2 regions of the Piscirickettsia litoralis genome follow, and region 1 is predicted to be linked to the other one. Evidence: riboswitches for the same ligand, from Rfam matches in the RefSeq annotation. Region 1 holds a riboswitch; the other holds the start of a gene.
What was found. Region 1 has a riboswitch for thiamine pyrophosphate ahead of thiC (phosphomethylpyrimidine synthase ThiC). Riboswitches for the same ligand answer to the same signal wherever they lie in the genome.
Positions count from the first base shown of each region.

Region 2: it holds a riboswitch for thiamine pyrophosphate, as region 1 does, so the genes downstream of both, BGC07_RS00915 (FAD-dependent oxidoreductase) here and thiC (phosphomethylpyrimidine synthase ThiC) in region 1, are expected to answer to the same signal.

Region 1 is NZ_MDTU01000001.1:2,002,239-2,012,059, reverse strand. It holds gene BGC07_RS09975 (M29 family metallopeptidase) at 1-20, opposite strand, end outside; gene BGC07_RS09965 (FTR1 family iron permease) at 716-1,567, shown strand; gene BGC07_RS09960 (hypothetical protein) at 1,656-1,997, opposite strand; gene BGC07_RS20660 (hypothetical protein) at 2,133-2,309, opposite strand; gene BGC07_RS09955 (NfeD family protein) at 2,410-2,883, opposite strand; gene BGC07_RS09950 (SPFH domain-containing protein) at 2,902-3,825, opposite strand; gene BGC07_RS09945 (exodeoxyribonuclease III) at 3,929-4,699, opposite strand; gene BGC07_RS09940 (bifunctional ADP-dependent NAD(P)H-hydrate dehydratase/NAD(P)H-hydrate epimerase) at 4,820-6,301, opposite strand; TPP riboswitch at 6,394-6,488, shown strand; gene thiC (phosphomethylpyrimidine synthase ThiC) at 6,553-8,427, shown strand; gene BGC07_RS09930 (Bcr/CflA family efflux MFS transporter) at 8,745-9,821, shown strand, end outside.
Region 2 is NZ_MDTU01000001.1:191,635-201,455, reverse strand. It holds gene thiE (thiamine phosphate synthase) at 1-959, opposite strand, end outside; gene thiS (sulfur carrier protein ThiS) at 966-1,172, opposite strand; gene BGC07_RS00915 (FAD-dependent oxidoreductase) at 1,199-2,239, opposite strand; TPP riboswitch at 2,374-2,462, opposite strand; gene acs (acetate--CoA ligase) at 2,490-4,442, opposite strand; gene BGC07_RS00905 (APC family permease) at 4,711-6,258, shown strand; gene BGC07_RS00900 (response regulator) at 6,694-7,353, shown strand; gene BGC07_RS00895 (ATP-binding protein) at 7,449-8,810, shown strand; gene BGC07_RS21375 (hypothetical protein) at 9,098-9,475, shown strand.

The DNA of each region.
Region 1 (9,821 bases):
AAATTGCGAATAGCGTTCATAAATACCACACAAGATAAAATAAGAAATCAAAAAAAGACACAGGAAAGAGAACTCTTCCCTATATCAAAAGCACTTAAGTTAATTTACTTTAACTTTAAGGCCAAAGCGCAGTACCAAAAGGGACGACTGCATCTTCTTCCATCATTTCAACAGCTTCTTGATGCGTTTCAAGATCAAACCAATTTTCAAGAGCAACTTCTTTATTTTCCATGATATCCTCCATTAGGTTTTGTTTTAAACTAAGGCCGATAAAACCCGCTAAAATATTCAATATTTTGATCAATTAAAATCATAACGCTTAAAAACGATACCGTGCTTATTAAAGTAAACAGTTATATTCTCGCCTCATTACGATATTTTTTTGGTTCAAAATCCATCTTGCAAAAAGGCGATCACACCTTTTAACCAAGATGAATAAAGTTTGTTTAACGGCCATCTATAGGATTATCACAAAATAAAAATACTTTCAACATAAGCAGCCATAAACAAAAACAGGAGAGTATTATGAATAAATAAAAAATAAAGCATTTAAAATACATTAAATAAAAGTTTAAATATTTTTATATACTGCTGCCAGCTTTTTAAAAATGACAAATCACCAACCTTACATTTGAAGTAACCAGTAATATGGCTATAATTAATAATGATTATCATTATCTAAAACTGATTATTCTAAAAATAAGGAGATTTTATTATGCTTGCCTCACTGATCATCGTTTTCCGTGAAGTTATGGAAATGGCAATTATTATCAGCGTATTACTTGCAGCCACTCAAAATATCCCTGGTCGCAAACGTTGGATTAATATTGGTATTATTTCAGGGATTGGCGGTGCATTTATACTCGCCTTACTCATGATCTTATTTTCAAGCATTTTCAAAGGCGCGAGCAAACAAGTTTTAAATGCCATTATTTTATTTGCTGCGACAGGCTTAATTGCTTATACCGTGATCTGGATGAAGCAACACAGCCAAGAGTTTGCAAGCCGCTTAAAAAGCACAGGCCAAGCGATTATTAGCGGCCAAGCCTCCTTATCGATGCTTTCAATTATCGTTGGTCTTGCTATTTTGCGCGAAGGGTCAGAAATTATACTGTTCTTATACAGTATCTTTATCTCCAACCAAACCTCAATCATAGCTCTTACCTCAGGCGCTTTAATCGGATTAGCTTTAGGCTTAGCACTCAGTGTATTAATGTATCAGGGTTTTATTCGCCTGCCTTTAAAACAATTATTTACAGTAACCAGTATATTACTCGCCTTTATTGCCGCAGGCCTCGCTTCAAAAGCAACGGGAAAATTAATCAGCATTGACGCATTACCCGCAATTATTCCACACATTTGGGATACTTCAGCTCTACTCTCAGATCACAGTTTAGTCGGCAAATTTTTTGCAATCATGTTTGGTTATAATGATCAACCCAGTGCGATGCAATTGATTATCTATTTAGCAGTTCTAGCTATTATTTTCCTAACACCAGCTTATTTAAAAAATAAAAACGACAAACAAGATGATAATAATCAATCAATAGAAAATCAACCCAGATAAAAATAAATTTAAAAGCTCCTTTTGGAGCTTTATCAACTCAATACTAACAATTACAGTATCATTTTTAGAAAAATTCCCACACGCTCTGCTAGAAAGTGTACCGAACATTCATCAAAAAACCATTAAGGGATAAGTTCACTAAGTGTTCATTTGTACTAGCCTCACCCCCTTCCTCTTCTGACTCCACAGACAATAAGCCCTCCAAGGTGACTTTTAACGAAAGATGTGATGTTAAGTGAAGCGTAACACCTGGCGTTAGAGCTGAAGGCAATTTTGCAAGTATTTCCTCAGTCAAGGCGCTGCTTTTCCAGTTTGCATCGCCTCCTACCGAGTAGATTGATGTGTCTTTGCTCCTAACATTTTCAGCAGCAGTCGTTTGGAATATTTGCAAAAAACAAAGCAGAACAGTCGTAACCGTGATTTTTCTCATAATCATCTCTTAATCAAACCCACTAAACTTTACCTAACTTTAAGAATTCAAACAAGAAAATATTGAAAGGCGACTACAACTAATTCATGTAACTTTTAAACACACCTTTTCCTTTTTTATTAAAAAATAAAGCAGCTAAAAACCCCAGCTCAAAGCCTTAGAAAGTCGTTTAACCGCTGTTAATATAATCGAATCTAAAGCATAACTGACAAATTCAGTAAACAAGTGAGTAATCGCATCGCACAATAAGTGGTGACGTGTATGCCACACCAGATAGAGGTGTTTAATCAGAGTATAAACACTCTTAGCCATAGCAAGAATGCCCTAACATGGAACCGCAGTAGCGCTTTTTCCAGCTATTATTAGTAAAAATTAGATATATCGACAGTCTTGTTGAAGTATAAAGGATCAGCTAATTTTCTATTGAATCATTAAAGTCAACGGGTTGAACATGCACCTCGTTCGCCCCAACAGCTATAACTTTGACTTTACTTCCTGCTGTAATCTTTGTATCGCTAACTGCTTTCCAATGGGTGCCCTCAATTTTTACCCGAATCGACTCACCCGGGTTCAAAACGGTGGGCAATATAAATTCATGACCGATTAAACGTTGCGTGCGCTGGTTAAGGTTGGGCTGATCGACGCGTTGAGGGTGTTTTTTCCAATACATTCGCCATAGCACAACCGAGACTATGCTTAGCACCGCAAATAAAAAAAGCTGGGCTTCCCAGGGAATCGGCACTATCCATAACACGATTCCAACAACAAGCGCTGCCATGCCACACCAGAGCAAAATCCCCCCAGCGCCGAGCACTTCAAAAACCATCAAGACAATGCCAAAACTAAGCCAGTGCCAATACTGCAGTTGGTTTAATAGGTGCTCCATTCTTTCACTCCCTAAAACTTATTGATTATCTTTGAAGGTATTTTTAATAATCTCACCAATACCGCCCACAGAACCAATGAGCTGGCTGGCCTCTAAGGGCATCATAATGACTTTTTGGTTCTCTGCAGAGCCAATCGTTGATAGGGCTTCTATATATTTTTGAGCAATAAAATAATTAATTGCCTGGACATTCCCCGTATTTAAGGCATTAGAAAGTGTTTCTGTCGCATTGGCCTCTGCAAGTGCCAAACGCTCACGTGCTTCAGCTTGGCGAAACGCCTGCTCTTTCTCACCTTCTGCCGCCAAAATCACCGCTTGCTTACTGCCTTCGGCTTGAAGAATTTCAGATTGACGCATACCTTCAGACTCTAAGATGGCCGCACGCTTATCACGCTCTGCTTTCATTTGCCTTGCCATTGAATCAACCAAGTCTGCCGGAGGCGCAATTTCTTTAATCTCAATGCGTGTGACTTTTACTCCCCAAGGCCCTGTCGCCTCATCAATCACCATCAGCAGTTTACTATTGATGCCATCACGCTTAGAGAGCATGCTATCTAAATCCATTGCCCCTAAAACCGTCCGAATATTAGTCATGGTTAAATTGCGAATCGCGTGCTCTAATTGATTCACTTCATAAGCGGCTTGTGCTGCGTCTGTCACCTGGAAAAACACCACCGCATCCACTCTCACCATGGCATTATCCCGGCTGATAATCTCTTGTGATGGAATATCTAAGACTTGCTCCATCATATTCAATTTAGCGCCGACACGATCTATCATGGGAATAATCAAGGCCAAACCAGGCTTTAACGTATGGGTATAGCGACCAAAACGTTCTATGGTCCACTCACTTCCTTGCGGAACCACCTTCACTCCCATCAATACAACAACTATAGCCAATACAACCAAGACAATAACAACAATGCCAATACCTGAAATCATGACGCTCTCCCAAATTTTATTTATCTTCCACTATACCGATTTAACCTTACTTTGTCCTAGCTCAATCTATCTGGTTTTTGATTTTTAATTAAAACCGGTTAATTTATAAGTTGTTATAATCAATAATCAAAGGCGCATGATCAGAAAAACGCTCTTCTTTATAAATACTTTCACTTGCCACTTTATCTTTTAAGTTTGGCGTAATCAGTTGATAATCTATCCGCCAACCGACATTCTTTGCCCAAGCCTGACCGCGGTTCGACCACCAGGTATATTGCTCAGCTTGCTGATTCACCACGCGAAAGGCATCGACAAAACCCACATCATTAATTACATCATCCATCCAAGCACGCTCAGCCGGTGTGCAGCCTGAGGTTTTTTGATTGGATTTAAAATTTTTAATGTCTATTTCTTGGTGAATAGTATTCCAATCTCCACAAATAATATATTCTCGACCATCCTCTCTATAACCTTTGAGTATTTCCATAAAATTATGCATAAACTGCCATTTTCTGTCCTGGCGCTCCTCTGAAGAAGACCCCGAAGGTAGATATAAAGATGCAATACTTAGCTTGCCAAAATCCGCTTGAATATAGCGTCCTTCACGATCAGCGATTTCAAAGCCTAGGCCAGTGTGCACAGCATCTGGCTTTTGCTTGCTATAAATCGCAACACCACTATAGCCTTTTTTTTCTGCATCAAATAAATAACGGTGATAACCCTCAGGGTTAAAGAGATCATCATCGAGCTGATGCTCCTGCGCCTTAGTCTCTTGAATACAAATAACATCCGCATTCACAATATTTAACCAATCAAAAAAACCTTTACGCGCCGCCGCTCGTATGCCATTTACATTTGCAGAAATAACTCTCATACGCCCTCCTAAAAACGGCAGCATGACAGCCTGAACACAGACTGTCAATTGATGTTTTTTATCTCTTTAAAATCAAATATCTTTATCTTAGTAAACCCTGTCCCAACTCACCTTTTCATTCTAAACTCTTAAAGCTTGGATAATATCCGTTGCCAGCAAACCTGCCTCCCCTTTTTGCAATAACAGACGATCAGCAGTCCAGCCATGTTGAGTCACCGCATACTGCGCCGCAAGGCTGATAGAATCTAATTGAAAAGCAAGACCTGCGGCTATACCCGCTAATACATCCCCCATCCCTGCACTAGCCATCCCTGGATTACCATAGGGACAAACATAAATATTTTTCTCATCAGCAATTAGGCTGCCACAACCTTTTAAAACCACACACCCCTGATACTTTTGCTGTAATTTTTTAATTGTCATAAAGCGATTTTCTTGAATTTTCTCACTACTACAGTTCAATAGTCGAGCCGCTTCACCCGGATGAGGGGTGAGTAACCAGTTTTCATATTGCAGTGGATTTTTAGCCAACCAGCCAAGCGCACCGGCATCCAAGACTAAATGTTTATTCAGGGAAATTGCCTGACGTATCACTCTATCCATAATAGACAAACCACACGCACTATCGACTAAACCTGGACCAACCAGCAGGGTATCGGCCTGACTGACTAAATCTAGCAGCTCATCACTGCTGGTATTTTCACTCAGCCCATAACTCATCAACTCTGGCTGATATAAGGCAACAAGCCGGGCATGATCCTCCAGTGTTGCAAGCCTCACTAAGCCCGCCCCCGCACGCAACGCTGCAGTCGCCGCCATCAATCCAGCTCCCAGCATGCCAGGACCACCGGCCAACACAAGAGTCTCACCATAGCCTCCCTTATGGCTATTTTTACGACGCTTAGTGAGTAATGTGCTTGCCTGCTGCAGTAAATAACTATCCGGCTGTATTTTATTATAAATCTTCGCTGCTAAATCCAAAGAACGATAAATCACTCGCCCAGCATATTCAGGCCCATCTCCAGTATATAAGCCTTGCTTATTCCCTATAAAAGTCACCGTCTGCTCAGCACGCACTGCCTCTTGAGTGCATATGCCCAGGCTTGCATTCAACCCCGAAGGCACATCGATGCTCAGACAAGGTGCATTTAGCTGATTAATAAAGCGCATCGCTCGCAAATAGTCATGCTGCAGTTTACCTTGAAAGCCTGTTCCTAATAAAGCATCAATAATCACTGTTTTTTCACTACAAACTTGCTCTGAGCAATTTAAGCTAGATATCTTTACGCCGGCATTGATGGCTAAGTCTGCAGCCTTATAAGCATCACCCGATAATTTATCGATGTGACTTAAACCCTGAACTAAAACCTCCCAGCCCGCTTGCTTAGCAAGGGATGCAATAATATAACCATCCCCGGCATTATTACCCTTGCCGCAAAAAATTAACAACTGCTTTTTCGCTGGATAATACTCTTGGATAACTTGAAAAGCTGCAGCGCCTGCTTTTTGCATCAGCTCGAAGCTATTGATATTAAATTCATGAATAGCCACTTGATCTAAAGCTCGTACTTGCTCTGTCGTATATAAATTAACTTCTTCCATCGCTCCCTCATCCTTCCATCAGGTCATGCTTTAGCCCTAGTGTAGCAGGTGTGAAAAGCCTTTACATTCTCTCACCCTTAGGATATAAACCTGGGTAAAGCTAGGGGTATCTGGAGTTCCAGATTGAGAGAGTCCCTTAGAACCTGATTCGGTTAACACCGACGGAGGGAAGCTTTGCCAGTTTCTATACTTCTTGTATAAAGACCTGCACTCCCTCCCTATGTAGTAAATTTAGGGGAGAATTTAAATTTATGTCTACAAAAAATAATCATAACACTGCCGCTGAAGACTTTAGTGTTGCCAAACGCTTACGCCAACCTTTTACCGGCTCAAAAAAAATATTTCAACAAGGTTCTCGCGATGATTTAATCGTGACCATGCGTGCCGTTGAACAAACGGATACGCCTTTAGAGCACGGTTTAGAGAAAAACCCAGATATTCCTCTTTACGACACATCTGGACCCTATACCGACCCAAACATCAATATTGATTTAAGCCAAGGATTAACCAGCATACGCACCGCTTGGATTCAAGAGCGCAATGATACCGAAGAACTTTCAGGCTATAGCTCAAATTTTACTCAGCAGCACTTAAGCCAAGAACAGTGGAAAGTCCCACAGTTTAAGCGCACCAGAAAGCCACTAAGAGCAAAAGCAGGTCATAATGTCAGCCAAATGCATTATGCCAAGCGCGGCATTATCACCCCTGAAATGGAATATGTCGCCATTCGCGAGAATGCTCGCCGTCAAGACATTCAAGACCAAACACTCACCTCACAACATTTAGGCGCACATTTTGGCGCGAATATCCCAACAGAAATTACCCCTGAATTTGTCCGCTCAGAAGTCGCCTGTGGCCGTGCGATTATTCCGGCAAATATTAATCACCCAGAAATCGAACCGATGATCATCGGCCGTAACTTCCGCGTTAAAATCAATGCCAATATTGGCACCTCTGCGGTGACGTCATCCATCAGCGAAGAAGTGGAGAAAATGATCTGGGCTACACGCTGGGGGGCAGATAATGTCATGGACTTATCCACAGGAAAACACATCCATGAAACCCGTGAGTGGATTTTACGCAACTCTCCTGTCCCTATCGGTACCGTTCCTATTTATCAAGCACTAGAAAAAGTGGACGGCAAAGCCGAAGAACTCACTTGGGAGATGTATCGCGACACCCTCATTGAACAAGCCGAGCAAGGTGTCGATTATTTTACCATTCATGCCGGCGTCTTACTCCGTCATATTCCACTGACCGCCAAGCGCATGACAGGCATCGTCTCACGCGGTGGTTCTATCATGGCCAAATGGTGCTTAGCGCATCATAAAGAGAGCTTTTTATATACTCATTTTCATGAGATTTGTGAAATCATGAAAGCCTATGATGTCTCTTTTTCTTTGGGGGATGGCTTTCGCCCAGGCTCGATTGCCGATGCCAATGATAGAGCACAATTCGCTGAATTAGAAACGTTGGGTGAGCTGACTAAAGTGGCTTGGGAGCACGATGTTCAAACCATGATCGAAGGACCCGGTCATATCCCAGCTCAATTAATTAAAGACAATGTTGATAAAGAGTTACACGATTGCTTCGAAGCACCTTTTTATGTCCTCGGGCCTTTAGTCACCGATGTTGCTCCAGGTTATGATCATATCACCTCTGGCATTGGTGCCACCATGATCGGCTGGTATGGTGCTGCCATGCTCTGTTATGTGACCCCAAAAGAACACTTAGGCTTGCCAGACAAGCATGATGTACGTGATGGGGTCATCGCCTACAAGATCGCCGCTCACGCAGCAGACATTGCCAAAGGCTACCCTGGCGCGCAAATTAGGGATAACGCCTTATCAAAAGCTCGTTTCGAATTCCGCTGGGAAGACCAGTTCAACTTAAGCTTAGATCCTGAAAAAGCACGTTCTATGCATGATGAAACCATGCCCAAAGAAGCACATAAGGTCGCCCATTTTTGCTCGATGTGTGGTCCACACTTTTGCTCGATGAAAATCACTCAGGACGTTAGAGACTATGCTCACCAGCAAAGCCTCAATAATAATGAGGCATTAAGTCAGGGTATGCAAGAAAAGTCTGAAGAATATAAAAAATCGGGTTTATATAATAAAGTATAGCCAGGTCGTTATTTTTAAAATTAATTATTTTTATCATATATAATATAAGGGCTTAATGAAAAGCCCTTATATTTTATTCATGCCGACATTGTTCTTTTTTATTCATCTAAATCTTAAACCACAAACGTTGAACATAAATTTTTAATTTTTCCTAAAAGTGCTTTATTTTTATAAAAGTGAATTAATGTTTGGCAGGTTGCCCTGTTAATTAACATAATCTCACAGCGAAGATGACAGAGGATAAGTTATTGTGCTAGTCTGCCTGGAGTCTCGGGTCTTACATTTTCTGATAGCACGTTGTTGGAGTTTAATCCGATATGATGAAAAGCAACCAATATCATAATTACTGGTTCACTATCCCCATTCTTTGCTTTGCAGTGATACTCGGTCCTATGGGTGTCGACCTCTATGCACCTTCTTTACCATGGATAGCAAAAGGGTTAAACGCTAGTCCTCACCTAACCAGACTAACCTTGCCATGTTTTTCTTATGGCGTTGCAATTGGATCACTTATCTTTGGCACTTTATCAGATGCTTTTGGGCGAAAAAAACCACTGACTATTGGGCTAGCTCTCTACGTGGTTATCAGCTTACTTTGCACTGCTTCGCCTAATGTTTACTCTTTATTAGCATTAAGGTTTATGCAAGGATTTTTTTTAGCCTCCTTGTTTGTTGGCTATAGAGCGTTTATTGCCGATGTCTACGGACCTGTGAATAAAATTCAGCATGCAATGGCACCGATTGGTTTATTTTTTTCACTAAGCCCAATAATTTCACCATTTATCGGCGCTTATTTACAACACTTCTTGGGTTGGGAGGCCAACTTTGTTTTTTTAGCCGCATATGGAGCACTGGTCTTATGTGCATTTCTCATCCTTCCTGAAACTCATTGGCAACGCACACCTATACACAAGCAACAAATCTTCAAACGATACCTTCAAATTCTAACAACGCCTGTTTTTTGGGTAGGTATATTGTTTATGAGTGTTTCCAGTATCATTGTTATATTTGCGGTCACCGGTTCATTTTTGATACAAGATATACTCGGCTATAGCGCAATCACTTTTGGTCATACGGCACTCTCTCTTGGAGCTGCATGCTTTGTTGGTAGTTATGTTTATCGTTTTATGCAAAGCCGTTTTAAGCTTGCCCGAATTGTTATTTCAAATTTATTAGCTGCACTAGCTTCAGCGATTATATTAGCAATACTGTCAATTCAGTTCCCTATTAACTTTTGGGCGATAACAATCCCTGTGTTTGCAATTTTCTTCTTTATTTCATGCGCAGGACTTTATCAAGTGGGTACAGGCATCTGCATTAGTTTATTTCCCGAAATGGCAGGTACAGCAGGAGCTGCGTCGTCTATTATATATTTACTGGTACTTTCCCTACTT
Region 2 (9,821 bases), 1.8 Mb from region 1:
CTCTTGCAGCCCGCTTTGGCCAAACGAGGAATCCAACAGCTACGGTCAACAATGGGGTAAAAGATTAAGCGCTCTTTATTAATTTTTTTAAAATCACCCAAACCATTGCCATTGATAGTATCTATAGTATTTACCGTATTTTTATTTGCTATAGGCTCAAGCTTTTGCTGCGCCGCAACCTGGTCATTTTCATGCCAAAAAGGTGTGCCGACTGTCGGTGTGCTTGGAGCCGCTAAATCACGCTCTAACATTTTCCCCGCTTCATAGCCTAAACGCCCTCCTTCAATCGCAGTAGAGAAAGCCCGCGCCATTTTTACCGGATCTTGCGCTTTGGCCACAGCGGTATTTAACATCACCGCATCGGCCCCCAAGCCCATCACTTCACAGGCATGTGCAGGCTCTCCAAGCCCCGCATCAATCACGATTGGAATATGTTTAAAACGCTCACGTAATAACCGAAATTGATAAGGATTTAATAAACCTTTGCCGGTACCAATGGGTGCAGCCCAAGGCATAAGCACTTTGCAACCTGCTTCAAGCAAGCGCTCACATAAAATAATATCATCCGTGCAATATGGCAGCACATCAAAGCCTTCATTCACCAAAATGCGTGTAGCTTCGAGTAATTCAAAAGGGTCAGGCTGTAAATTATAACTATTACCAATGACTTCTAATTTTATTTTATTGGTATTAAAGACTTCTCGGGCCATCTGAGCTGTCACAATCGCCTCTTTAGCCGTATAACAACCTGCAGTATTCGGTAGTACATCACAATTTAATTCATTAATAATTTGCCAAAAATAATTATTCTCATCCCCATTCATTTGGCGGCGCAAAGACACTGTCACCAGCTCCGCTCCTGAAGCGATGATAGACGCTTTCATCGTCTCAAGAGTTGGGTAAAGCGACGTGCCTAAAATCAAGCGATTATTATAAGTAGAATCATATAAAGAGAGCATATTAAATTATCCCCCTTGCATCGGCGTGACAATCTCGACATCATCACCTTCCTTTAAATAAGTACTCTCAAAGTCACAGCGCGGAACAAAGATACAATTAATCGCAACAGCAAAACTTGCACCTTGATAGTCCCATTGCTCTAAGGCCTGCTTTAATACGGTATTTTCTTTAATCGTTTCAATTTGGCCATTGCGTTTGATATCAATCATCATCACTCTTCCGTACCTACTTTATTTGTTTATTTATTTTCTATATAACTAATAACTTTCTGGGATAAATAAGGGACTAATAAATAACCATGTCTATACAAGCCATTAATATGGATTAAGCCTGACTTATAAATAACCTTTGGTAAATGATCCGGTAATGTCGGCCGGCAATTAACCCGTGTTTCTAAGATGCGCGCCTCAGCAAAACCACGATGCAAGCCATAAGCTGCCGATAATAACTCTAAAGTAGATTGCACTGAAGGGGGTGAGAAATCTTCAGCTTCAATAGAACTCGCCCCAATCACATAATGATGATTTGCTCTGGGTACGACATAAATGCTATAACGCGGATGAATTAAACGCACCGGCCGACTTAACCTAACAGTCGGTGCATGAAGATGAATGACCTCACCACGCACCCCATGCAAATCAGAAAAATGGTCTTTTGCCTGTAAACCACGGCTATCAATCACCCAATCATATTCAGAACTCGAGTCTGATTGAGCTGTTTTTAGCCAATGCTCACCAAAGTCAATAACCTCGGTATTCGCCTGCCAATTCACTTTATCTTGTAAATATTCAGTCGATGCTTTTAAAAAATCATCGCTACTCACCTGCCCCTCATCAGGGAAAAACAGTCCAGTGCTTAGTTTTGGATTTAATTCAGGTTCTAATAGCGCAATCGCATCTTGACGGATAAACTCAAACTCTGGCCTATCACCTTTTAGCTTGGTCGCTAATGTTTCTCTTAAATGAGCAATTTCACTATAGTCTTGGGCAAAGGCAACGATTAAACTGCCCTGCTGCTGAAACCATACTTTATCATGACCCAGCGTTTCAAGAATGTTAGGCCAACGTGCAAGAGATTGAATACCCCAAGAATAAATAATGGCATCATCATGTTCCACCTCAGCAATAGGAGCAATCATCCCTGCGGCAGTATAAGCACAACTTTTTTGACCGGATGGATCATCACGGTCAAATAAACTCACATTAAATCCCTTGGCTAAGGCATCTAGAGCTAAAACACGCCCCATCAAACCGGCACCGATGATTGCAACTGTTTTCATACAACAGTCCTAACAGCGCGATTTAAATCATGCTTAAAATTAATAGCGTAAACCTTAGAAATAAGGGCAAAGAACATAAAAGAAGCAAACAGAGAACAGCTATCTACTAATAAGGATAAAAAAAGCGAAAACATGTAATACAGCATGAATTTTCCTACGTTGGTATAAGCCAAATCAGGTTCAAAGGGTATTTCTCAGCCTTACGGCACCCCTAATTCTGTGCTGAAGATAGCGAGGTTTAACCTCGCCGTCAAGTTTTTGTCATACTCACTGCACTTTCTAAGTCAGTAATAATTGCCGGGTTCTCTAGGGTTGAAATATCTTGAGTCAACTCTTCTTTACGAACAATCGAGCGCAATAGGCGCCGAACGATTTTACCACTACGTGATTTTTGGTAGGGCGTTGACCACATAAAAAATTTTTCTACTGAGGCAATCGCACCGATTTCAGCTCTAACAACTGTATTAATTGATTTTTTCAATTCAATATCATCATAAGAAGAATCACGTAGCACAACAAAGGCAACAATCGCCTCACCTTTGATATCGTGATGACAACTGACCACTGCGACTTCTGCAACATCATCATGCTTAGCAACGGCTGACTCAATTTCTGCAGTGCCTAAACGATGACCGCTGACATTAATCACATCATCCACACGTCCGGTCACCCAAATATGACCGTCTTGATCATACAGTGCGCCATCACCACTGAAATAAACCGCTTTACCCTGGTAGCTCACATCAGAGAAATAACTGTTAACAAAGCGGTCATGATCCCCCCAAATGGTTCTTAACATGCTCGGCCAAGGGCGAGTCACGCACAATAACCCCTTCTGATCCGCCTTCGCTTTTTCACCTTCAGGTGTTAGAATCTCCGCACAAATTCCAGGTAAAGGTCGCATTGCACACCCTGGCTTCGCCCCTCCCCAAGCGGGTAATGGTGCAACCATATTGCCACCAGTTTCCGTCTGCCACCACGTATCAACGATAGCGCATTGTGAATTTCCCACATGCTCGTAGTACCATTGCCAAGCCTCTGGATTAATCGGCTCACCCACAGTGCCTAGTACACGTAAAGAAGATAAATCATGCTGCTCGGGTAAGTCTGCCCCTTCTTTGTGCAATAAACGAATCGCTGTTGGCGCCGTATAAAACTGATTGACTTTATAACGTTCGATAATCTGCCAAAAACGTCCGGCATCTGGAAACATCGGTACACCTTCATAGATTAAGGTCGTCGCACCCAATGCCAAAGGTCCATAGACCGTATAAGTGTGTCCAGTAATCCAGCCGATATCTGCCGTACACCAAAAAGTATCGGTCTCTTGCACGTCAAAAACCCATTTTAAGGTCATTTGCGCCCATAAAATATACCCCGCTTGGGAGTGCTGTACGCCTTTAGGTTTTCCCGTACTCCCTGAGGTATAGAGTAAAAACAAAGGATCTTCACTAGAAAGCTCAGCCGCCGGACATGAGGTTTCATACTCATTAACAATTAAATCATAAATAAAATCACGGCCGGGTTGATATTTAACATCTTGATGATTACGACGAACGACTAGTGTTGCTTCCACAGAAGAACAGCCTTTAGCGAGTGCCTGATCCACTGTTGGTTTTAATAAATAAGGCTGACCATGACGAAAACCACCATCGGCAGTAACCACAAGTTTTGCTTTTGCATCGACAATACGCTCATGCAAAGCTTCAGCAGAAAATCCACCAAACACAATCGAATGAATCACGCCCAAGCGCGCGCAAGCGAGCATAATGACAATAGCTTCTGGAATCATCGGCATGTATAAAACCACACGGTCACCTTTTTCAAGCTGAAACTCTTCTTTGAGCATATTGGCGGTTTGGCACACTCGATAATAAAGCTCTAAATAACTAATCGCCTGTCGATCACCTCGTTCCCCTTCAAATAATAGAGCAATTTTATTCTTACGTTTATCTAAATGGCGATCTAAACACTGTTCAGAAACATTCAATGTCCCCTCTGTAAACCAGCGATAGCTGGGCGCATCTTTTTCATCTAATGTCGTTTTAAAGGGAGTTCGCCAATTAATAAGTGCTTTGGCCTGGTGCGCCCAAAAGCCCTCATAATCGTCTTTCGCCCATTGACAAAGACGCTGGTATTCCGCTTCGTTTTTAATTAGTGCATTTGGAAAACGTGAGAGATCAGGTGAATCGTACTGCGGCATTAATCTAATCCTTATCATCTTCAAGTGTTGCCAAGATAGTAACACCTTCTCCAAGCAGAAGTAAGGCTTCACTCACTCTCAACATTTTACTAAACAACTAAATAACAAGGTGTTATAACACGCAAAAAGTAGCACTCTCATAACGATTTATAAAAAGTCAATATTCCTTCGCTGAAAACTTCTCGTTATAATAAAATATCGTAATAATATTCAGCCTTACTTTAAGGTCTCGATAGGCTTCCAAATCAATCAAACTGGTTAATACACTATGATAAAACTTAATAAGCACAAAATTGGGCTTATCCCTGCCACTTTCATCGGCATCTCAGCCATTATCGGTAGTGGCTGGCTTTTTGCGCCCTACCGTGCGGCACAGGCTGCTGGAGGTGCGTCATTACTTTCTTGGATAGTCGGGGCGGGGCTTGTTCTTTTGCTTGCGCTTTGCTTTGCAGAAATTGCTTCGCTTTATCCGCGGCGTGGACTCACTGCGGTTATTTCAACCATTTCACACAATAAATACTTTGGTTTTCCCTTTGCCATTGCCAACTGGTTGGGTATTGTTGCTGTTATTCCAATGGAGGCTGACGCAACAATTCAGTATTTAATTAGCTTATTTCCTAGTATCAGTCCCTATCTTTGGTCACATTCTTCACTCACACCACTCGGCTTAACGTTTTCGCTGTTTTTAATCGTAATTTACTGCCTGATTAACTACTGGGGAGTTCGTTCACTGACCAAAGCCAATAACGCCATTGCTGTATTTAAAATTTTCGTTCCTTTAATCACCGCAATCATTGCGATTTCTGTCAGTTTTCATGCCAGTAACTTCGATGCGGTGGAGCATACTTACCTACCTTATGGCTGGAGCTCAGTCTTTACAACCATCATTACTACCGGAATCATCGTTGCCTTTAATGGTTTCCAGTCGATTATTTCTTTTTCCAGCGAGATTAAAAACCCAAAGCGTAATATCCCTCTCTCACTGGTTCTTTCTATCGTTATCTGCTTAATTATTTACTTATTACTGCAAGTTTCTTTTATTGGCGCACTTCCACCTGATATGCTCAAAAAGGGTTGGCATCACCTTGACTTCCAAGCGCCGATGGTCCAACTTGCCGGGCTATTAGGCCTACATATGATCATGCTGGTCTTGTATGTTGATGCAATGATATCTCCACTTGGCACCGCCTTAGCCTATACTGGTTCATCCACACGAATGCTAACGGCGATGTCTCGAGAAAGACAAGTACCAAGGTTCTTTGACCATGTTCACCCACAATACGGTGTCTCCAGGCGCTCACTCATCTTTAATATTGCTCTCGCTATTGTCTTTTTATTCAGTTTTAGAAGCTGGGCGAGTTTGGCACAAATACTTAGCCTCTTTCATATTCTAGCGTTTATGACCGTCCCTTTAGCCCTAGTTGTCTTTAGAAAGACCGTTAAGCCTGAAGAGTTTAACTTTAAAGTCATCGGTGGACGAGTTATTTCAGCCTTGCTATTTGTCATCTTCAGCTATCTTTTTGTCATCGGCCACTTCCCTATTGTCTTTGAACTTGTCGCCTTGATTACAGTGTTTCAAGTGATCTTTATTGCCTTACAGTCTTCTTCACTCAAAAGCGCAGGTTGTGCAGTTAAGAAATGTGGCTTACTGTTCGTTTACTTCTATGCATTAACAGTGCTTTGCTGGTTAGCACCCAATAATGGAGGCCATATGGCTGAAGGCGATTTCTTCATTTTAGTCGCTGTTATTGCTGGTGCTTTCTTCTTTTTACTCACACGCGTTAACGCCGGCACTCAACATGAGGCCACCCTCTAAAACAACATCAGCCTAAACCCCAAAATCTAAACTCTGAGCTTTGGACTCAGGGTTTAGGATATTGGTCCGATATAACAGGTACAGTGTATTTAATATTGAAGTATTAAAGTGCGTTGAGAAGCTATATTTTTCTCTTTATTTGTTTTTTTATCATCGTTGCTCTCAGCGAGGATGCTTCAGGTTATATCATCACTCTATTAGCTTAAACATATCCAAATCAAAAGCAAAAATAATAGCAATCCATTGTATTATAATAATTTATTTAGGTTTATTTTATTTCAGAACAAAAATTGCATGTCATAACAGTTCATTAGCAATGAATTAGGCTTGCGCTTAAGCAATAAACCAGTAAGATCAAATGATAAAGTGTTAATATTCACTTAAAACAAACACACTACTCTATGTGAAACCCTAGAGTATGATTAGGAGATTCGTGTGCGTATTTTACTTGTGGAAGATGATGAATTACTCGGTGATGCGACCCAAATTGGCTTGACCCAAGGAGGTTATACCGTTGATTGGGTTAAAGATGGTGTCGCAGCAACACGTGCTTTAGATACAGAAACCTTTGATCTTGTCATTTTAGACTTAGGTTTGCCATTAAAAGATGGTATTTCTGTACTCAAAGATATGCGAACTAAAGGCAATCAAACATCTGTCCTCATTTTAACAGCACTTGACCAAATCGAAGACCGCATAAAAGGTCTTGACGCCGGTGCCGATGACTACATGAGCAAACCCTATGACTTAGATGAGCTTTGCGCACGCTTGCGTGCTCTAGAGCGCCGTGCATCAGGTCGCGCTGAACCAACGATTAGCTATGGCAATATCGAGATCAATCCAGCCGCTCATACCGTCAGTCTCGAAGGTGAGCCTGTGAGCTTATCACGCCGCGAGTTTGTTCTATTAACTAAATTACTAGAAAACACCGGTCGAGTATTATCCCGTGATCAGCTCATGCAATCGCTGTATGGCTGGAGCAATGAGATCGACAGTAATGCCTTAGAAGTCCATATTCACAATTTACGCAAAAAATTTGGTAACAACTTAATCCGCACCATTCGCGGCATCGGTTATATGGTAGAAAAGACCTGATGCCGCTGCGACTGAAAACATGGTTATTTCGAAACTCAGTCCGTCACTTTCTCCTGATTAGTCTGCTGATCGCAACCACGTTTATCAGTATTATTATGGGGACCTGGACTTATGTTCAGGTTCGTGCCAATGCTAAGGGTGTTTTCGACACTTCCCTCGCTCAAGCCGCTCAGATTCTCCGTGTGATTCTTGCCAATCAGATTTATAAACAACGCCTTGCTGAATTACAGGCAACACTGAATACACCTTATAGCAAACACACTGTTTCTCCTGCCAACCATTTTACTAAAGTCGAAGCTGATGAACTCAAGCGCCTAAACTCCAATCAACTTGTCTTTCAAGTTTGGAATAACCAGGGCACTTTACTATTAAAGTCTGCAAATGCGCCAAGCGAACCTTTAGCAACAGTTAGTTTTGGCAGTCAAGATACCCAAATTAACCAATCGGCCTGGCGCACTTTTACCTTACCCGATTATCGCCAAGGCTTGCGCTTCATTACTGCCATTCGCGCCGATATCGCCACACGCTTTAGTGCCGGGCAAGTCTTAAAAAGCCTTTACCCCTTATTATTTTTCTGCCCACTACTTGCTTTATTAATTTGGGTATTACTCGATTGGGGCTTTAGACCCCTTAACCGCATCCGCACCCTGCTCGCTAAACGCGGCCATGACAACCTCGAAGACCCCATTGAACTACGCCAAGCCCCTGAAGAAATACGTCCGATTGTTGAAGAATTAAATTCACTGTTTTCACGCCTCCAAGGTGCCTTCGAGCGTGAAAAGCGCTTCACAGCCGATGCAGCACATGAGCTTCGTACACCGCTCGCCGCCATCCGCACCCACAGCCAAATTGCCAGTCGCAGTGCAGAAAACAAAAATGCCCTTGACGCTCTAAGTAAAGTCACTAAAAGTGTTGACCGTGCTACTCGCGTCATCGAACAGCTTTTAGTCCTCAGCCGTCTAGAGCCTCAAGATAAACTTTTACCTGAAGGACCTGTGAATATTTCTTCATTTAGTCAAGAGTTGCTTGTTGACCTGGTTCCGATGGCATTGGCAAAAAATATAGAGCTAAGCTTAAATGCCCCTAAAAAGCCACTGTTCATCGAAACTCAAAGTGCTATGCTCAATATTTTAATCCGCAATCTCATCGATAATGCCATTCGCTACACTCCTGACCAGGGTGAAGTAGAGATCAACCTAAGCCCCGACCCTCAAAAGGGCGGTGTGCAAATCGAAGTCATCGACAGTGGTCCCGGCGTTCCTCCCGAGTTGCGCCGTCGCATTTTCGATCGTTTTTACCGTCAGGTGGGCAACAAGGCAGAAGGCAGCGGCTTGGGCCTCTCAATCGTTCAACTCATTGTCCATTTACATAACGGTACCATCAGCGCAGATAGTCGCCTCGACGGTAAAAGCGGCCTACGTATTCGCATTTGGCTCCCTGAGAACCCACTCGGCTAAAGTAGCTGTAGTTCAAGCAATATCAGTGAACATTCCTCTTCCTTACCACGATTTCTCACAATACACTGGAATACTCCTGTAACTGACTGAGAAGATTATTACTGATAACTTCACAGAAAATATTATTTTCAGTTTGAGTCCCATAACCACTCTACCATGTAGACCTTTTAGTGTTGGCATAAGTGGGAATTTACCACCTTTGCTCTGAGCTTAACTCCATCACTAACTCAGTAGCGCTCAATAAACTTATTACGCTAAACTAATTATTATATAAGCGTTTTTATTTGGTGGATGATTTGAATAAATATCTACTTACTACATCAATAGCAGGTTTAATGATTTTTAACATAAGCCATGCTACCAATCAGTCAATCAAACTGGTTATGGACAATAGACCTCCATTTCATTATTCACATAACAATAAATTAGTTGGACCAGCTATAAAGGCCCTAAAATGCGCATTTAAGCGAATGAGTCAAGCATATAATATTAATATCGCCTCATGGTCAAGAGCACAACACTATGTAAAAATAGGTCATGCTGATGGTTTTTTTGCCGCTAGCCATAATGACGCTAGAGATAAATATGCAACACTCACACACCCTTTTGTTGACCAATATTGGAGTTGGTTTACTTTAACATCTAGAAATATATCAAAAAAATGATTTGGAATCAAAAACACTCAAAGTCTCAAGTTGGAGGAAATCAAACTCCCAGCGATGGCTAGAAAAAAATGGTTATAAAACTTCCTCTTTCCCTCCAGCGCAAATAGGTAATTTAGTAAATAGCTTAAGGTCTGGAAAGGTTGATGCCATCTTTGGTAGTAACATAGCTATTCAAAACGATTTAAAAGACCTCAACATATCAGACCAGATTCAAGAAATTAAAGTCATCCACAAGCCCATGGGGTTATATGTTTCAAATCTCTATATTAAACGGCACCCATATTTCCTTGCATCCTTCAACAAAAACATTAAGCTCTGCCTTTAAACTTTTTCCTAAAACCACGCG